3 regions of the Rhizobium aureum genome follow, and region 1 is predicted to be linked to each of the others. Evidence: riboswitches for the same ligand, from Rfam matches in the RefSeq annotation. Region 1 holds a riboswitch; each other region holds the start of a gene.
What was found. A riboswitch is a leader RNA that binds a small molecule or an ion and turns the genes downstream of it on or off. The one in region 1 is predicted to bind cobalamin.
Positions count from the first base shown of each region.

Region 2: another riboswitch for cobalamin. It lies ahead of PH552_RS23085 (aromatic ring-hydroxylating oxygenase subunit alpha); the one in region 1 lies ahead of cobU (bifunctional adenosylcobinamide kinase/adenosylcobinamide-phosphate guanylyltransferase).
Region 3: another riboswitch for cobalamin. It lies ahead of PH552_RS06365 (ABC transporter substrate-binding protein); the one in region 1 lies ahead of cobU (bifunctional adenosylcobinamide kinase/adenosylcobinamide-phosphate guanylyltransferase).

Region 1 is NZ_JAQJCI010000017.1:85,609-90,852, reverse strand. It holds gene PH552_RS27265 (chloride channel protein) at 1-353, opposite strand, end outside; cobalamin riboswitch at 533-931, shown strand; gene cobU (bifunctional adenosylcobinamide kinase/adenosylcobinamide-phosphate guanylyltransferase) at 1,073-1,597, shown strand; gene cobW (cobalamin biosynthesis protein CobW) at 1,603-2,652, shown strand; gene cobN (cobaltochelatase subunit CobN) at 2,889-5,244, shown strand, end outside.
Region 2 is NZ_JAQJCI010000011.1:152,816-158,059, reverse strand. It holds gene PH552_RS23105 (FAD-binding oxidoreductase) at 1-89, opposite strand, end outside; gene PH552_RS23100 (L-threonylcarbamoyladenylate synthase) at 123-1,097, opposite strand; gene PH552_RS23095 (DUF6656 family protein) at 1,157-1,774, opposite strand; gene PH552_RS23090 (ACT domain-containing protein) at 1,876-2,277, shown strand; cobalamin riboswitch at 2,496-2,699, shown strand; gene PH552_RS23085 (aromatic ring-hydroxylating oxygenase subunit alpha) at 2,797-4,041, shown strand; gene PH552_RS23080 (FAD-binding oxidoreductase) at 4,044-5,132, shown strand; gene PH552_RS23075 (glycoside hydrolase family 25 protein) at 5,242-5,244, opposite strand, start outside.
Region 3 is NZ_JAQJCI010000002.1:109,599-114,842, forward strand. It holds gene PH552_RS06355 (patatin-like phospholipase family protein) at 1-289, shown strand, start outside; gene PH552_RS06360 (GGDEF domain-containing protein) at 698-1,792, shown strand; cobalamin riboswitch at 1,874-2,129, shown strand; gene PH552_RS06365 (ABC transporter substrate-binding protein) at 2,294-3,310, shown strand; gene PH552_RS06370 (FecCD family ABC transporter permease) at 3,313-4,350, shown strand; gene PH552_RS06375 (ABC transporter ATP-binding protein) at 4,347-5,111, shown strand.

The DNA.
Region 1 (5,244 bases):
GCATTGGCTTCGATCGGGTCGACCATCGGCTTCTTGCGTGTGCGCGATAATATATAGAGCAGGATACCGAGGATAATGCCTCCCGCGATCGGCGCGATCAGCAACACCGATTTGTCGGGAATCGCCACCGCCGCCGAACTCAGGCGCTCATAGTCGGTTATGCCGTAGATGAGGCTGTGAAGTTTGCGGGAGATGAAGCTCATCGCCGTTACGGCACAGCCGGAGGCTATTCCCACCAGCGCGCCGGCGAAAACAAGTCCCAGTTCGCCACGGCGCAGCAATGCCCTGAACCGACCGAGATCGAACAGGGCGGAGAAGACGCCGAGGCGGCGCGGTTGGAATTTCTGCAGCATTGGGAACGAACGATATGTTTTTTCGAATGTGAGGGCTTACCCTCTATAGACTTCTAACATCAAAGAAATGCGGCAAAAAAGCCGCTGATTTTGCGGGAATGTCAGGTCAATTTCGCAATCGGGACGTTTGGCATCGCATCCATGCCCTTGATTGACTTGAAGTCGGTGAAAGCCTAATCATTGCCCGTATAACGAATGGTTCCCGGGCGGCGATCTGCCGCATGGGATGAAAAGGGAATGTGAAGGGACGGACCCAACCCGGGCGTTCTCATCACAGCCGACCCCGCGACTGTAGAGCGGTCAGGGTCTTTCGTTCGGTTTGAAGCCGATTCCGTCGATGGTTCGCATGGGGCGAACGGGGCGGGGCAGGCGCAAATCGAAAAAGCCACTAGTGTGGCATCATGATCAACCGGGGCTGGACGCCTCTTATTCTACGAATCGTCCGCCTTTTCATGATGCATTGCCGGGAAGGCGAGAAAGATCCGCTGGCGCACGATCGGGGGCGACCGGCTTCGGTCAGCCCCCGTCGCGGCGCCTCATCCGCGAGCCAGGAGACCTGCCATGCGTGCCGGGCGCAGAGCCTGTTTTGGGACGCGAGTTCCGCTGCCAGCACGGAGGTTGTCATGGCGCAAGACGAGTTTTCGGCGTGTAGACGCCCGTTTCCCGGTTCCAGCGACGTGCTGCCGACCCTCGCTTCCGCACGGGGGTGGGCATAACGCATGTCGGCTTCGATTTCCCAAGCGATCTTCGTCCTCGGTGGTGCGCGTTCCGGCAAATCCAGGTTTGCCGAATCTCTGGTGTCGGATACCGGTCTCGAACGTCACTATGTGGCGACAGGGCAGGCGTGGGACGACGAGATGCGCGAACGCATCGCCAAGCATCGGGCCGACCGCGGCGATCTATGGCAGACGCATGAGGAGCCGATCGATCTCGTCGGGCAGCTCGCGGCTATCGACGCGGAGAGGCGGGCGGTGCTTATCGACTGCCTGACGCTCTGGGTAACCAATCTGATGATGGCCGAGCGTGACATGGCGGCGGAATTTGCCGCTCTCACTGCATTTCTGCCAACTGCGCGATCAAGGCTCGTTCTCGTCTCCAATGAGGTAGGCCTGGGAATCGTGCCGGAAAATCGCATGGCGCGCGAATTTCGCGACCATGCCGGCCGTCTGCACCAGATGGTCGCGGCGGCGAGTGCCGAAGTTTATTTTATCGCAGCGGGCCTGCCGCTGAAAATGAAGGGTTGATCCATATGAATCAGGAAAAGATTCCCGCCACCGTCATCACCGGCTTCCTGGGAGCCGGCAAGACGACGATGATCCGCAACCTCCTGCAGAATGCCGGCGGCAAGAAGATCGCGCTGATCATCAACGAATTCGGCGATCTCGGCGTCGATGGCGACGTTCTGAAGGGGTGCGGCGCGGAGAACTGCACGGAAGACGACATCATCGAGCTCACCAACGGCTGCATCTGCTGCACTGTCGCCGATGATTTCATTCCCACCATGACGAAACTGCTGGAGCGCGATGCGCGCCCGGATCACATCGTCATCGAAACATCGGGCCTCGCGCTGCCGCAGCCGCTGGTCGCCGCCTTCAACTGGCCCGACATTCGCACCCATGTCACGGTCGACGGCGTCATCACTGTCGTTGACAGCGCCGCCGTTGCCGCCGGCCGCTTCGCCGACGATCACGACGCTGTCGAGGCTGCCCGCGTCGAGGACGACTCGCTGGACCACGAAAGCCCGATCGAGGAACTGTTCGAAGATCAGCTGACCTGTGCCGATCTGATCGTGCTCAACAAGACCGATCTGATCGACGTCGACGGACTCGGCCGTGTGCGCGCCGAGGTCGCCTCGCGCACCGCCCGCAAGCCGATAATCATCGAGGCGAAGAATGGTGACGTGCCCGCTGCCGTCCTGCTCGGCCTCGGCATTGGCACGGAAGACGATATCGTCAACCGCAAATCCCATCATGAACTGGAGCATGAGGACGGCACGCCGCATGACCACGACGAATTCGACAGCTTCGTCGTCGAACTCGGCCCGATTGCCGATCCGGCCGCCTTCGTCGATGCGCTGAAGCGCGTGATTGCGGAGCATGATGTGCTGCGCCTCAAGGGCTTCGTCGATGTCCCCGGCAAGCCTATGCGCCTGCAGCTTCAGGCCGTCGGCAGTCGCATCGACACCTATTTCGATCGCGCCTGGACGCCGGGTGAAGCGCGCGCGACCCGGCTCGTGGTGATCGGCCTGCACGAGATGGACGAGACGATCGTTCGCAAAGCGATTGAAGCGCTGGTCTGATCGATGTCCCGATTTTGCTGTGCGATACCCCCCTCTGTCCCTTGCGGGACATCTCCCCCACAAGGGGGGAGATTGGGAACTCACGACTACGTTTTTGCGAAACGGCTGACTACCGAGGTTTTAGTGGCTTCGAATGGTCGATGGGGTGAGGCATGGCACCAAACAATTTCCCCCTTTGTGGGGGAGATGTCCCGGAGGGACAGGGGGGGGTATGCCGCCGCATACTCTAAGATCTAATGCATCTCCTCCTGGCACAGAAGGGAACGATCAGCGACGGTGAGGAGGCGATCGATCTCGGGCAGTCGCCCGGCGATATCCTTTTTCTGTCGGCTGCCGATACCGAGCTTGCGGCGATTGCCGCAGCGCATGGCGAGGGCGACCGTTCCCTTCGGCTTGCGAGCCTGATGAGCCTCAAGCATCCGATGTCCGTCGATACCTATATCGACAGGACAGCGCGGCACGCGAAGCTCATCATCGTGCGGGCGCTGGGAGGGGCGAGCTACTTCCATTATGCTCTGGAAGCGCTGCATGCCTGCGCGGCGCGCCAGGGCGCCTTGATTGCGGTGCTGCCGGGGGATTCGAAGCCGGATCCGGGACTGACGCCATTTTCCAACGTCGCGCTCGATGATCTCAACGCGCTCTGGTCCTATCTGATCGAGGGCGGGGAGACGAATTCGCGGGCGTTTCTTGGCTATGCCGAAGCTATGCTCTCGGGTGCCGAGAAGCCGATCCCTGCCGTACCGTTGATGAAGGGCGGCATATGGTGGCCGGGCCGGGGCGTGATCGGCGTGGAGGAGTGGCGGAGGGTTTTCAATTTGGGGGTGGTCGTCCCGGAGGGACTCGAACCTCCGACCGTCGCTATTTCTTTCTACCGCGCCCTCGTCCAGAGCGGTGAAACCAAGCCCGTCGAGGCCATGATAGAGGCGCTCATTGCCGAGGGCATGCGGCCGTTGCCGGTCTTTGCCTATAGCCTGAAGGACGCCGTGTCCGTCGGCATTCTCGAAAGTGTCTTTACCGAGCTGAAGCCGGCAGTGGTCATCAACGCGACAGGCTTTGCCGTTTCGGCGCCGGGTGCGGATCGTCAGGCGACGGTGCTGGAAACCAACGACGCTGTCGTTCTGCAGGCTATCTTCTCGGCTTCATCGAAGGAGGCGTGGGAGGCATCTTCGCAGGGGCTTTCGGCCCGCGATCTCGGCATGAACGTGGCTTTGCCCGAGGTCGATGGCCGTGTTCTTGCGCGCGCTGTGTCCTTCAAGGCTGCGGCTCATTACGACGAGCGGGTCGAAGCCAATATCGTCGCCAGCGAGCCGCTTGCGGATCGCATGCGCTACACGGCGCGGCTCGCGGCCAATTGGGCGCGGCTGCGCAATACGCTGCCTAAAGATCGCCGCGTCGCGCTTATTATGGCGAACTATCCCAATCGCGATGGGCGCTTGGGTAATGGCGTCGGGCTCGATACTCCGGCCGGTACGATCGAGGTGCTGAAGGCGATGCAGGCGGCAGGCTACGGCGTTGCCGATCTGCCTGCCGACGGCGATGCACTGATGCGGCATCTGGCGGAAGGTCCGACGAATTCGGGGCATGATGGGCGCGTCGTTCGCGAGAGGCTTTCCTTTAGCGACTACAAGGATTTCTTCTCGTCGCTTCCCAAACAGATTCAGGATGAAATCACGGCGCGCTGGGGCGATCCGGCGGTGGATCCTTACGCGTTCGATGGCGGCTTTGCGCTACCGTTCGCCCGCTTCGGGGACGTGCTTGTCGGCATTCAGCCGGCGCGCGGCTACAACATCGATCCCAAGGAGAGTTACCACTCTCCCGATCTCGTGCCGCCGCACGGCTATCTCGCCTTCTATGCCTTCCTTCGCCGTTCCTTCGATGCGCATGCGGTCATCCACATGGGCAAGCACGGCAATCTCGAATGGCTGCCGGGCAAGGCGCTGGCGCTGTCGGAAAGCTGCTACCCGGAAGCGATCCTCGGGCCGCTGCCGAACCTTTATCCCTTCATCGTCAACGATCCCGGCGAGGGTACGCAGGCCAAGCGCCGCACGAGCGCCGTCATCATCGATCATCTGACGCCGCCGCTGACGCGCGCCGAAAGCTATGGCCCGCTGAAGGACCTTGAGGCGCTCGTCGACGAATATTACGAGGCTTCGGGCGGCGATCCCCGCCGCATCCGTCTGCTCCGCAAGCAGATCCTCGATCTCGTCGCCGATATCGGGCTGGATCAGGATGCGGGTATTGCCAAGGGCGAGGGCGAAGACGAGGCCTTGCGCAAGCTTGACGCCTATCTCTGCGACCTCAAGGAAATGCAGATCCGCGACGGCCTGCACATCTTCGGCGTTTCGCCGTCCGGACGGCTGCTGACGGATTTGACGGTGGCGCTGGCAAGGGTGCCGCGCGGAGTGGGCGAGGGTGGCGATCAGAGTTTGCAGCGGGCGATTGCGTGGGATGCTTTTGAGGGTGTGGAGCGTGCGATACCCCCCTCTGTCAGCTTTGCTGACATCTCCCCCACAAGGGGAGAGATTGGAGGGAGTATGCCGCTTGGTTCCTTTGCCTCTCCATCAACAGTATCAGCGGCTTCGATCTCGCTTC
Region 2 (5,244 bases), on a different contig from region 1:
ATTTCCGCAGGGTCCCGCACGGCATGTTTTTCGCCGACGATGGCGGTGAAGCGGTCGAGAAGGTCGGAAGAGGGGGCGGAGCTGCTCATGGCGTGTCCTTTGCCTGATGGTGTCGGGCGGATTTATTCTCTGGGCGCGGCCGCACGGCGCAGCCGGTCGTTGATGGCCTCGCCGAGGCCCTCGTCAGGAATATGCGAAAAAGCAATGGTCGCGGCTCCCGTAGCATCGGCGCGCTTCATGAAATCGAAAAGATTCGCGGCGGCTTCCGAGAGATCGCCGTTGGCGCTCAGATCCAGCACGGCAATAGCCTTTTCGGTGCCAGGAATATCAGGCGTCCCGAAGCGGATCAGCACCTCGCTTGCGGAAACCTCCGTCGCGTCGAGCCGCACCGCCGCTCCCGGCGCATAATGCGAGGCTAGCATGCCGGGTGCCTCAATGGCAGCCGAAGCCTTTTTCTTGCGCTTCAGCGCCTTGCCGGCCACCCGTTCGATCTCGCTTGCCGCGAGGCCACCCGGCCGCAGGAGGCGCATCTCGCCATCCTCGACCTTGACGATGGTCGACTCCACGCCGACAGCTGACGCTCCGGCGTCGAGGATGAGCGTGATCCGCTCCCCGAGGTCGTCACTAACATGATCGGCGCTTGTGGCGCTGATCTTGCCCGAAGTATTGGCGCTCGGCGCCGCAAGCGGCCGGTCGAAGGCGCGGATCAGCTCGCCGGCAAAGCCCTGCGGTACGCGGATGCCGACCGTGTCGAGGCCGGCGGTCGCCAGCGGATGGATGCCGCTGTCGGATCTCAGCGGCAGCACCAGCGTCAGCGGGCCGGGCCAGAAGGCTTCCGCCAATTTACGGGAGATAGGATCGAAGACCGCATAGCGTTCGGCCATGGCGAGATCACTCATGTGGCAGATCAGCGGATTGAAGCGCGGACGGCCCTTCGTCTCGTAGATCCGGGTAATCGCGGCAGGATTGGTGGCATCGGCGGCAAGGCCGTAGACCGTCTCCGTCGGCAGTCCGATCGGCAGCCCCTCGGCAAGGGTCGCCGTCGCCACTTCTATCGCCGTTTGCGGATGTTCGAGAATATCTATGTGTCGTGCCATGGCCTGCCTGCTTGCAGTTCAGGCCGTTTCTTATGCTCTTCGAGTTTTCGGATCAATCGTCAAAGCTGGCGAATGATGTCGCGAAGCTGCTCGTTGCGGGCGCCGAGGAGAAGAACATTGCGGATGGCGATCTGCGGATCGTGGGTATGAAAAAGCACGCCATTGCCGCGGATGTCGCGGTTGATCGTCAGCTTCTTGTCTTCGGCTTGCCTGTCCGGATGGATGGCGATGGCGAAATACATCCGCGAATATTTCAGGCTGATGTCTTCGAAGAAGTTCTCTTCCTGGCCGATGCGGGCAAAGAAGTTGGCGATATAGAAAGCCCAGTTCACTTCCTCATATCGTGCGAACTGCGTCCGCGCCGCCGTGACATGGCAATAGCCGAGATGCGGCGTGTCTTTCAGCGTATGATGAAAGATAAGCTTCGGAAAGCGGATGGACTTATGGAAGTTGTTGAGCCGGTCATGGGTCTTTTCGCCGGCATTCCTTAGCTTCTGTGCCGTACGCTCAGCCACCTGTTCATGGGTGAGGTATTCCCGCTCTTCCGCCAGCCAATGCGGCCTGTTGCGGTTGATGCGGCCGGTGCGCAGGAATTCGCTGTACCCCGTCGTCGATACCGGTGGCGCCGGTTCGGGCTCGGCGGGCTTCCCAGCGTCGAAATATCTGAGTTTGGCCATGCCGGATCTCGCTTTAGATGTCTCTGGACGGCATTGTAGAGGGAATAGCTTGAGCCGGGCTTAACCGTTTTGAGACGCCGAACCTTGAGGAGACAGAGAACATGCCTGGAATAATCGATCTCAAGCAGCTTCTGTCCGAGATGAAACCGAATCTCGCCGAGGGCGAATTCGTCTATTGCAGTGTGCCGGCATCGACACTGGCGGATCATTTGCATCTGGATCCGATCGGGCTGTTCCGGGAAAAGGAGGGTGTGACGCTGATCCTTCCGCTGGAGACGGCCCGCATGGCGGGATTTCCAGCCGCTCCCGCCATGCGCATGATCACGCTCGAAGTGCATTCGTCCCTGGAGGCGGTCGGACTCACCGCAGCCTTTGCCACGGCCCTTGGAAATGAAGGCGTTAGCGCCAATGTCGTCGCGGCCTATTACCACGATCACATCTTCGTTCCGGCCGCCGACGCGGATCGCGCCATGACCGCGCTGCTGGCGCTTGCCGCCACCTAGGCGACCCGTCGATAACAGCCCTGTCGCATTCAGGATAAAGCGTCATCAGTTAGGGGCGGATTGACCGCATGCCCGCATTTTGGTGCGGCCGTATAAGCGATTGAATTATTTTTCTATATCGCTTCTTTCTGGAACCGTCCCGGCGTCCCGTTTCGCCTGTCGTCAATTTCGAAGCCGATGTCGCATTGCAGCACAGCGGGCGCTCGGGCCGAGCGATATGATGACATCAATCTCAAGGTGCCGTCTGCTAGGGAGACGGAGAATTGGGAAGCCGGTCAAAATCCGGCGCTGCCCCCGCAACGGTGGTGGAGTGAGGCATGGCGAATAAAGCCACTGGGTCGATCGACCTGGGAAGGTGCCATGGGGCTCTGGAAACAGGGCCGCTCCAGAGCCCGGAAACCAGCCTTGGGCACATATGGTTTACTGACCGCGGCGGGCGGCCGGGACATTGCTTTCGGCTGTCTTCAACCAGCCATGCATGTCCTTCGCCCGTTTCCTGGTACTGCGAAGGATAGGCAAATGGATATCGGCAGCAAAGTTCTGCGGCAATTGAAGAACCACCGGACAGGTTTCAGCCTGGAGCAACCATTCTATACCGACCCGGATTACTTCAAACTCGATATGGAGACGATCTACTATCGCGACTGGCTGTTCATCGGTCATGATTGCGAAGTGCCGCGCGCGGGCAACTACTTCACCGTCCAGATCGGCGATTATCCCGTCGTCATCGTCCGTGGCCGCGATCAGGTCATCCGCGCCTTCCACAACAGCTGTCGCCATCGCGGCTCGCGTGTCTGCACCACCGAGCGCGGCTCCTCGGCGAAGCTCGTCTGCCCTTATCACCAGTGGACCTACGAGCTCGACGGCTCGCTGCTCTTTGCCCGTCAGATGGCCGAGGATTTCGACAAGAGCCAGTATTCGCTGAAGCCGGTTCACTGCGAAAGTGTCGGTGGCTACATCTTCATCTGCCTGGCGCAGAACGCTCCGGATTTCGCACCGGTTCGCGCCACGATCGAGCCCTACATGGCCCCACACCGCATCAGCGAAGCCAAGGTCGCCTTCCAGAGTACCATCATCGAAAAGGGCAACTGGAAGCTCGTCTGGGAAAATAACCGCGAATGCTATCATTGCGCGGCCAACCACCCCGAACTTTGCCGCACCTTCCCGGAAGCGCCGACCGTGACCGGCGTGCAGGGCGCGATGAGCGATCCTGTCATCACCGAGCACTGGCAGCGCTGCGAAGCTGCCGGACTGCCGAGCGAGTTCAAGATTTCGCCGGATGGCCAGTTTCGCGCCGCGCGCATGCCGCTGATCGAAGGAGCCGAGAGCTACACCATGTCCGGCCAGAATGCCGTCAGGCGGCCGCTTTCACCGGATGTGACGATCAATGGCATCGGCACGATGCTGCTGTTCCACTACCCGACCACGTGGAACCACATGCTCGGCGACCATGCGATTTCCTTCCGTGTCCTGCCGATCAGTGCCGAGGAAACCGCCGTCACCACGAAGTGGCTCGTCCACAAGGATGCCGTCGAGGGCGTCGACTACAATCTCGAGGAATTGACCCACGTCTGGACCGAAACCAACGATCAGGATCGCCGCATCGTCGAGGAAAACGCCTTCGGTATCCGCTCGCCGGCCTATGAGCCTGGCCCCTATTCGGAAATCCACGAAGGCGGCGTCATGCAATTCGTCGAATGGTACACGACGTTCATGATCAACCGGCTGCAGGGTGACCAGTCCAAGCTGTCGGCGGTTGCCTGAGCATGAACATGACCGTCTCCCTTCCGCATCGTCACCTCGATCAGATGCAGCCCTGGAATGACAGGCAGCATGTGCTCGAATGCCTCTCGGCAACGCCCGAAGCGCCCGAAGTGATGACCTTCACGTTCCGCTCCGACAAGGATAACTGGTTCCGCTATCTGCCGGGCCAGTTCGTGACGCTGGAGCTGCCCACGGCTCCGGAGCCGGTCATGCGCACCTATACGCTGTCGTCGACGCCGTCGCGGCCCTTCTCGGTCGCCGTGACGGTGAAGGCGCAGAAGGACAGCATCGGCACGCGCTGGATGTTCGAGAACCTGAAGCCCGGCATGCGCATCAAGGCGTTCGGCCCGCTCGGCGATTTCAGTCATATCCGTCATCCCGGCGAGAAATACCTCTTCATCTCCGCCGGCTCCGGCATCACGCCGATGATGTCGATGACCCGCTACATGTCCGATACCGCGCCGCTGTCTGATATCACCTTCGTCAACTGCTCGCGCGGCCCGGCCGATATCATCTTCCGGTCCGAGCTCGAATATCTCGCGCGCTTCATGCCGAACCTCAATCTCGGCTTCATCGTCGAGGGCTGCGGCCGCACCGATCTCTGGTCGGGATTGAAGGGACGCATCGACAAGGCGAAGATCGGCCTGCTGGCGCCCGATTTTATGGATCGGACGATCTTCTGCTGCGGCCCGGAAGTCTTCATGGATGCCGTGCGCTCCATGCTGGAAGCCCATGGCTTCGACATGTCGCGCTACCATCAGGAAAGCTTCCAGCCGGCCAATGCGGCGACACCGCTTGCGGAGGTTTCCGATGATGCATCGGGCGAGGCCGCGACGACGATTCGCTTCACCATGGCTGGCAAGGATGTCGTCTGCGCGGCGGGACAGACCGTGCTTCAGGCGGCGCGCGGTGCCGGCGTGCGCATCGGTGCGGCCTGCGAATCGGGGCTCTGCGGCACATGCCGGGTGTTGAAGCTTTCGGGCGAAGTCGAGATGAGCCACAATGGCGGCATCCTCGATGACGAGATCGACGAGGGCTATATCCTCGCCTGCTGTTCGCGTCCGAAGACGGACGTCCAGGTCGAGGCCTAGAGCCGGACGATTTTAGGTCTATTCGACCTAAAATTTGAATCCGCTCTAGAAGCAAAGAAGTAGAGCGTGATGTTGTCCGAAAACCGCCCACACTTTTCGGCATCACGCTCTA
Region 3 (5,244 bases), on a different contig from region 1:
CGAGGCATCGCTGGTCGCCGCACAGGGATACGGCCGTTTCGGCGCCTATTGGGGAATCGATACGGACCCGTCGAAACTTGCGCCCGAAGCGGCGCTGCCATGTTCACCGAAGGAGGTCGCGGTCCTTTCTGGCGCACCGACCCGGCTCAGCAATCTCGGCGACGAGGTATCGGAAAAGCTGGTGAATTGGGGATATGCGATCTGCGATCGAAGCGTTCGCGCAAACTATCATGGGCCGATGCGACAGGTCGCTCCGGCCTGGCCCTTCCCGAAAAGACCGTTGGCATGATCATGATCGGCATCGCGCTCACCATCGTTACAGTGCAGGTCTTGCATCGATCGGCTGCAGCTTAAAGCGGAAAATTGCTGGTCGCACTTGACCGCTTCACTTTGCGTGCCAGATAGCGCGTGTCATCCATACGTTCTTCAAAAATGATCCACCAAAATCCGCAAATGCGCCACTGTTCGGATTGCGATGCCGGACACCGTGGCATCGATACGCATCAATTTCGAAGTTCTGTTACGACAATGATCATCATTTACGATCCTGACCCCATCCCCTGTCCCGCCCCACGCGACGTCCTGTCGCAGAGGTTCGGTAAACCATTTTATAGAGATCGCATGGTATCGCGCGCCGACTTCGAGTATGGCCGGCGCATGCCATTGATGAGGCTCCTCGCAAGGATGGGGGATAGCTATGGGAATTGAAATCCATTTGCCGTCCCTGGCACGCGTCCTGGGGCAGGTGGCCATCATCGTCTATGCCTATTCCTGGGTTATCCGGATCATCGATCGCGGCGTTTTGAAATCGGTTGCGGTCGGATTGCTGTTCGGCGTGGTCGGCATCCTGTCGATGGCTGATCCGATCCAATGGATGCCCGGCGTCATTCAGGATGGCCGCTCCATCCTCCTCGTCCTTACGCCCGTCTATGGCGGCCTGTTGGGGACCATTGTTGCAGCGATGATGATGGGTCTGTTCCGCTTCATGATCGGCGGCTTGGGCGCGGTCGGCGGCATTGCCGGGATCCTCATCGTCGCGATCGCGGGCTATGTGCTCAGCCTCCTGCCGCGGCACTGGATCGGCACGGGATGGAAGCGATCGGCATTGTTCGGCCTGGCGACCTGTACGTCGCTCGTGGTTCTCGTCTTTCTGCCGTGGCCGGTCGCGCGCGAACTTCTGCTCTCGGCAACGCTTCCGGTCACGATCGTCAATATAATCGGTGTCTTTCTCCTCTCGGATCTGCTGGGGCGGGAGCAATATCGCATCGGCATCCAACGCGCGCTTGAGAGCGAAGCAAGCCTCGATCCGCTGACGAGACTTCCCAATCGCCGTGTCCTGCAGCGGGAAGGGGACCGCTGCAGCAAGGAAGCCGGCATCAGGCGCATCCCGTTTTCGATCATCATGCTTGATATCGATTACTTCAAGAAGATCAACGATAGCTGGGGCCATTCCTTCGGCGACACGGTTCTGGCGCGGGTCGCGGACGTGATCCGGCAGACCGTCCGAAGGACCGACATTGCCGCCCGCTATGGCGGAGAGGAAATCGTCGTTCTGCTTCCGAACACCGATATCAGGGCCGCTACCGCTATCGCGGAGAAAATCCGCAAGGATATCGAAGCGACAATCCTGATGTTCGAGCAGGAGAGCATCCGCGTCACGGTCAGCATCGGCATTGCCTGCTCCCACGAACCGACCGCCGACTTCAAGCATGTGCTCGAGGCTGCCGACAAGGCGCTCTATCGCGCCAAGGCGGGCGGGCGAAATCGCGTGGAATTGGCTGACGCCGCCTAATCCTGCCGCACGGATGTCGGATCTGACAGCTGCGCGCTCGCTTTATCGCATCTAAGCGTCCTTGACGGGAAGGTGCCATCCGGCATAACTGGACGCGACGGTTCCCCAAGGAAGACTCCGCGGGGATTAATAGGGAACACGGTGAGGGCGACCCAAGAGGGACCTAGGCCGTGGCTGCCCCCGCAACTGTAAGCGGATTGCCGATCATCCGGGAGCGACCAGCCCGCTGGTTTCCTTCCAGGGCCTTGAGCCATGCCACTGCAAGCATGCTTGCGGGAAGGTAGATGATCGTCAGATATCCGCAAGCCAGGAGACCTGCCGTCGATCGCGATCCAATCAGCCGGGCGGGGATGCCCGGAAGGGACAGAGAAAATGATTGACCTGAGCCTTCGACACTTTCAGACATCCATCGGTCTTGATTGGGATCCCCGCAGCCGTCGGCGCTCTTCTTGAGCGCGATCGCGCTGACGCCGTCCAGTTTCCTTCCTATCGAGATCTCTCATGCGCCATTTTTTGACGACGATTACTTTTGCATTCGGCCTGACTGGTTTTGCTGCTTCTGGTTTGGCCGCGACCCAATATCCTCTCACCATCAGCAATTGCGGCCAGAAGGTCACCTTCCAGAAGGCTCCGGCCAAGATCGTTTCGATCGGGCAGGGCATGACCGAGATTCTCTTCTCGCTCGGCCTTGCCGACAAGATCGCCGGAACGGCGGTCTGGGTCGGACCCGTCCTGCCGCAATACGCCGAAGCCAACGCCAGGATTCCGCGGCTTGCCGACAATGATCCGAGTTTCGAATCCGTTGTCGGCAAGGAGCCGGATCTGGTGGCAGCCGAATTCGAATGGCATGTCGGCCCGCAGGGCTCCGTCGGCAAGCGCGAGCAGTTTTCCGAGCTCGGCATCAACACCTATATCGCGCCGACCGATTGCGTCGCCAAGGTCAATGCCGATGGCGGCGATGGCGTGCGCAAGGAACTGTTCACGATGGACCTGATCTACCAGGAGATCGGTGAACTTGCTGAGATTTTCGATGTCGAGGATCGCGGCGATGCCCTGATCGCCGACCTGAAGAAGCGCGAAGCGGATGCGGTCGCCTCGATTTCAGCCGCAAAGTCCAAGGACCTTCCGATCGTGTTCTGGTTCTCCAGCAAGGAGGTTGGCGGCGATGCCTTTATCGCGGGCAAGAACAGCGCTCCGGCCTATATCCTGAAGACGATCGGTGCCAGGAATGTCGTCACGACCGAGGAAGAATGGCCGCTGGTCGGATGGGAGACCATCGCGCAGGCCAATCCGGCCGTGATCGTCATCGCTACCATGGACCGCCGCCGCTATGCGGCTGACGACCCGAAGGTCAAGCTCGAATTCCTCGAGAAGGATCCGGTCACCAGCCAGCTCGACGCTGTCAGGAACAAGCATTTCGTTCTGATGGATGCTCAGTCGATGAACCCGACGATCCGGACCATCGACGGCATCGAAATCCTGGCCAAAGGCATTAGATCCTTCGGTCTGGCGCGGTGACGATGCGTCTTACCGCGGAACGACGGCCATGGTGGACGCTGCTGGTGCTTGCCCTGGCTGCCTTCATACTTCTGGCCTTCATGATCAGCCTTGCGGTGTCGATCGGCGAGATTTCCATCCCGCTGTCGACCACTGCAAAGGCCGTATCGAACCGGCTGTTCGGAACAGGTTTCGAGCTCAGCCGGATCCATCAGGGCATCGTCTGGGATTATCGCCTGAGCCGGGCGCTCGTCGCCGCCAGCGCCGGCGCCTCGCTGGCATTGAGCGGCGTGATCCTGCAGGCCCTGTTGCGCAATCCGCTTGCCGAACCTTATGTGCTCGGCATTTCAGCGGGCGCCTCGACCGGGGCGGTCTGCATCATGATCCTCGGGCTCGGCTATGGCATTCTCGGCCTTTCCGGCGGCGCCTTTCTGGGTGCGATCGTCGCTTTCCTGTTCGTCGGCCTGCTTGCTACGGGTGTTGGCGGCACGAGCGAGCGCATTATCCTGTGCGGCGTCGCCGGTTCGCAGCTTTTAAACGCGCTGACCTCCTATATCGTCACCACGTCGGCCAATGCCGAGCAGGCGAGGGGCGTCATGTTCTGGCTGCTCGGTTCGCTGAGCGGCGTGCGCTGGCCGGATGTCTATCTTTCCGGACCGGTCGCCATTCTCGGTTTTGCCATCTGCATGGCGCATGTCCGCGTGCTCGACGCGTTCATCTTCGGCACGGATGCGGCCGCTTCGCTGGGGATTGCGGTGCGGCGCGCGCAGATCGTGCTGCTCGGCGTGACTGCCTTCATGACGGCAGCCGTCGTCAGCATCGTCGGCTCCATCGGTTTCGTCGGCCTCGTCATCCCGCATGCCGCCCGCTTCATGGTGGGGCCAAGCCATGATCGGCTGCTGCCGGCAGCAGCACTTGCCGGCGCCATCTTCATGGTCGGTGCCGATATCGTCTCGAGGATCATCATTCCCCAGCAGATCCTGCCGATCGGCGTGGTCACCGCCCTGTTCGGGGCGCCCGCCTTCGCCATCATTCTCTATCGCGCCCGGAGGACGGCATGAGCATCGCGGTCGACACAGTCACTTTTGCCGCCGGCAATACGTTGATCGTCAACGGCGTCAGTCTGGCGGTGGAAAAGGGCAGGGTCCTCGGCCTTCTGGGCCCGAACGGCTCGGGCAAGTCCAGCCTGCTGCGGCTGATCTGCCGCTTGAGGAAGGTCAAGAGCGGCGTCATCCGGCTCGGCGGCAGCGATATCGCCTCGATTTCACGCGGCGATATCGCCCGCCGCATCGCGCTCGTCGAACAGCAGGCGACGACCGATACCCAGGTGACGGTTATGGACGTCGTGCGTCTCGGCCGCACGCCGCATCGCGGGCCTCTCTCGTCCTGGAGCGCACATGACGATGCGGCGGTTGTGGATGCGCTTGCGCGCGTCGGCATGCAGGGCCGCGCCGGTCAGCTGTGGCAGACACTCTCCGGCGGCGAGCGGCAGCGCGTCCATATCGCGAGAGCGCTCGCCCAGACGCCGAGCGAACTGCTGCTCGATGAACCGACGAACCATCTCGATATCCAGCATCAGCTCGATATTCTCGGCCTTATCTCCAAGCTCGACGTCACCTCGATCGTCGCGCTGCACGATCTCAATCTCGCGGCCATGTTCTGCGACAGCCTGGCCGTGCTCCAAAATGGCGAGGTTGTCGCCGCCGGCCCGCCGGAACAGGTGCTGACGCAGGAATTGATCGAAAGGGTTTTCGGTGTCCGGGCGCATGTCCAGAAATCCTCGGTCCATGGCCGCTGCAACATCCAGTATATGGCGGGTTGACCTCGTTTAAGCGGAAGCATTGATCTCTCGCTCGCATCGAGCCGTTTCAATCCGCGCGTAAAAATAGTTTAGGTTTAAACTTGTTTTTTCCGACCGATGGATCGACAGTGCTGGCCCAAGGGGAACAAGGCTC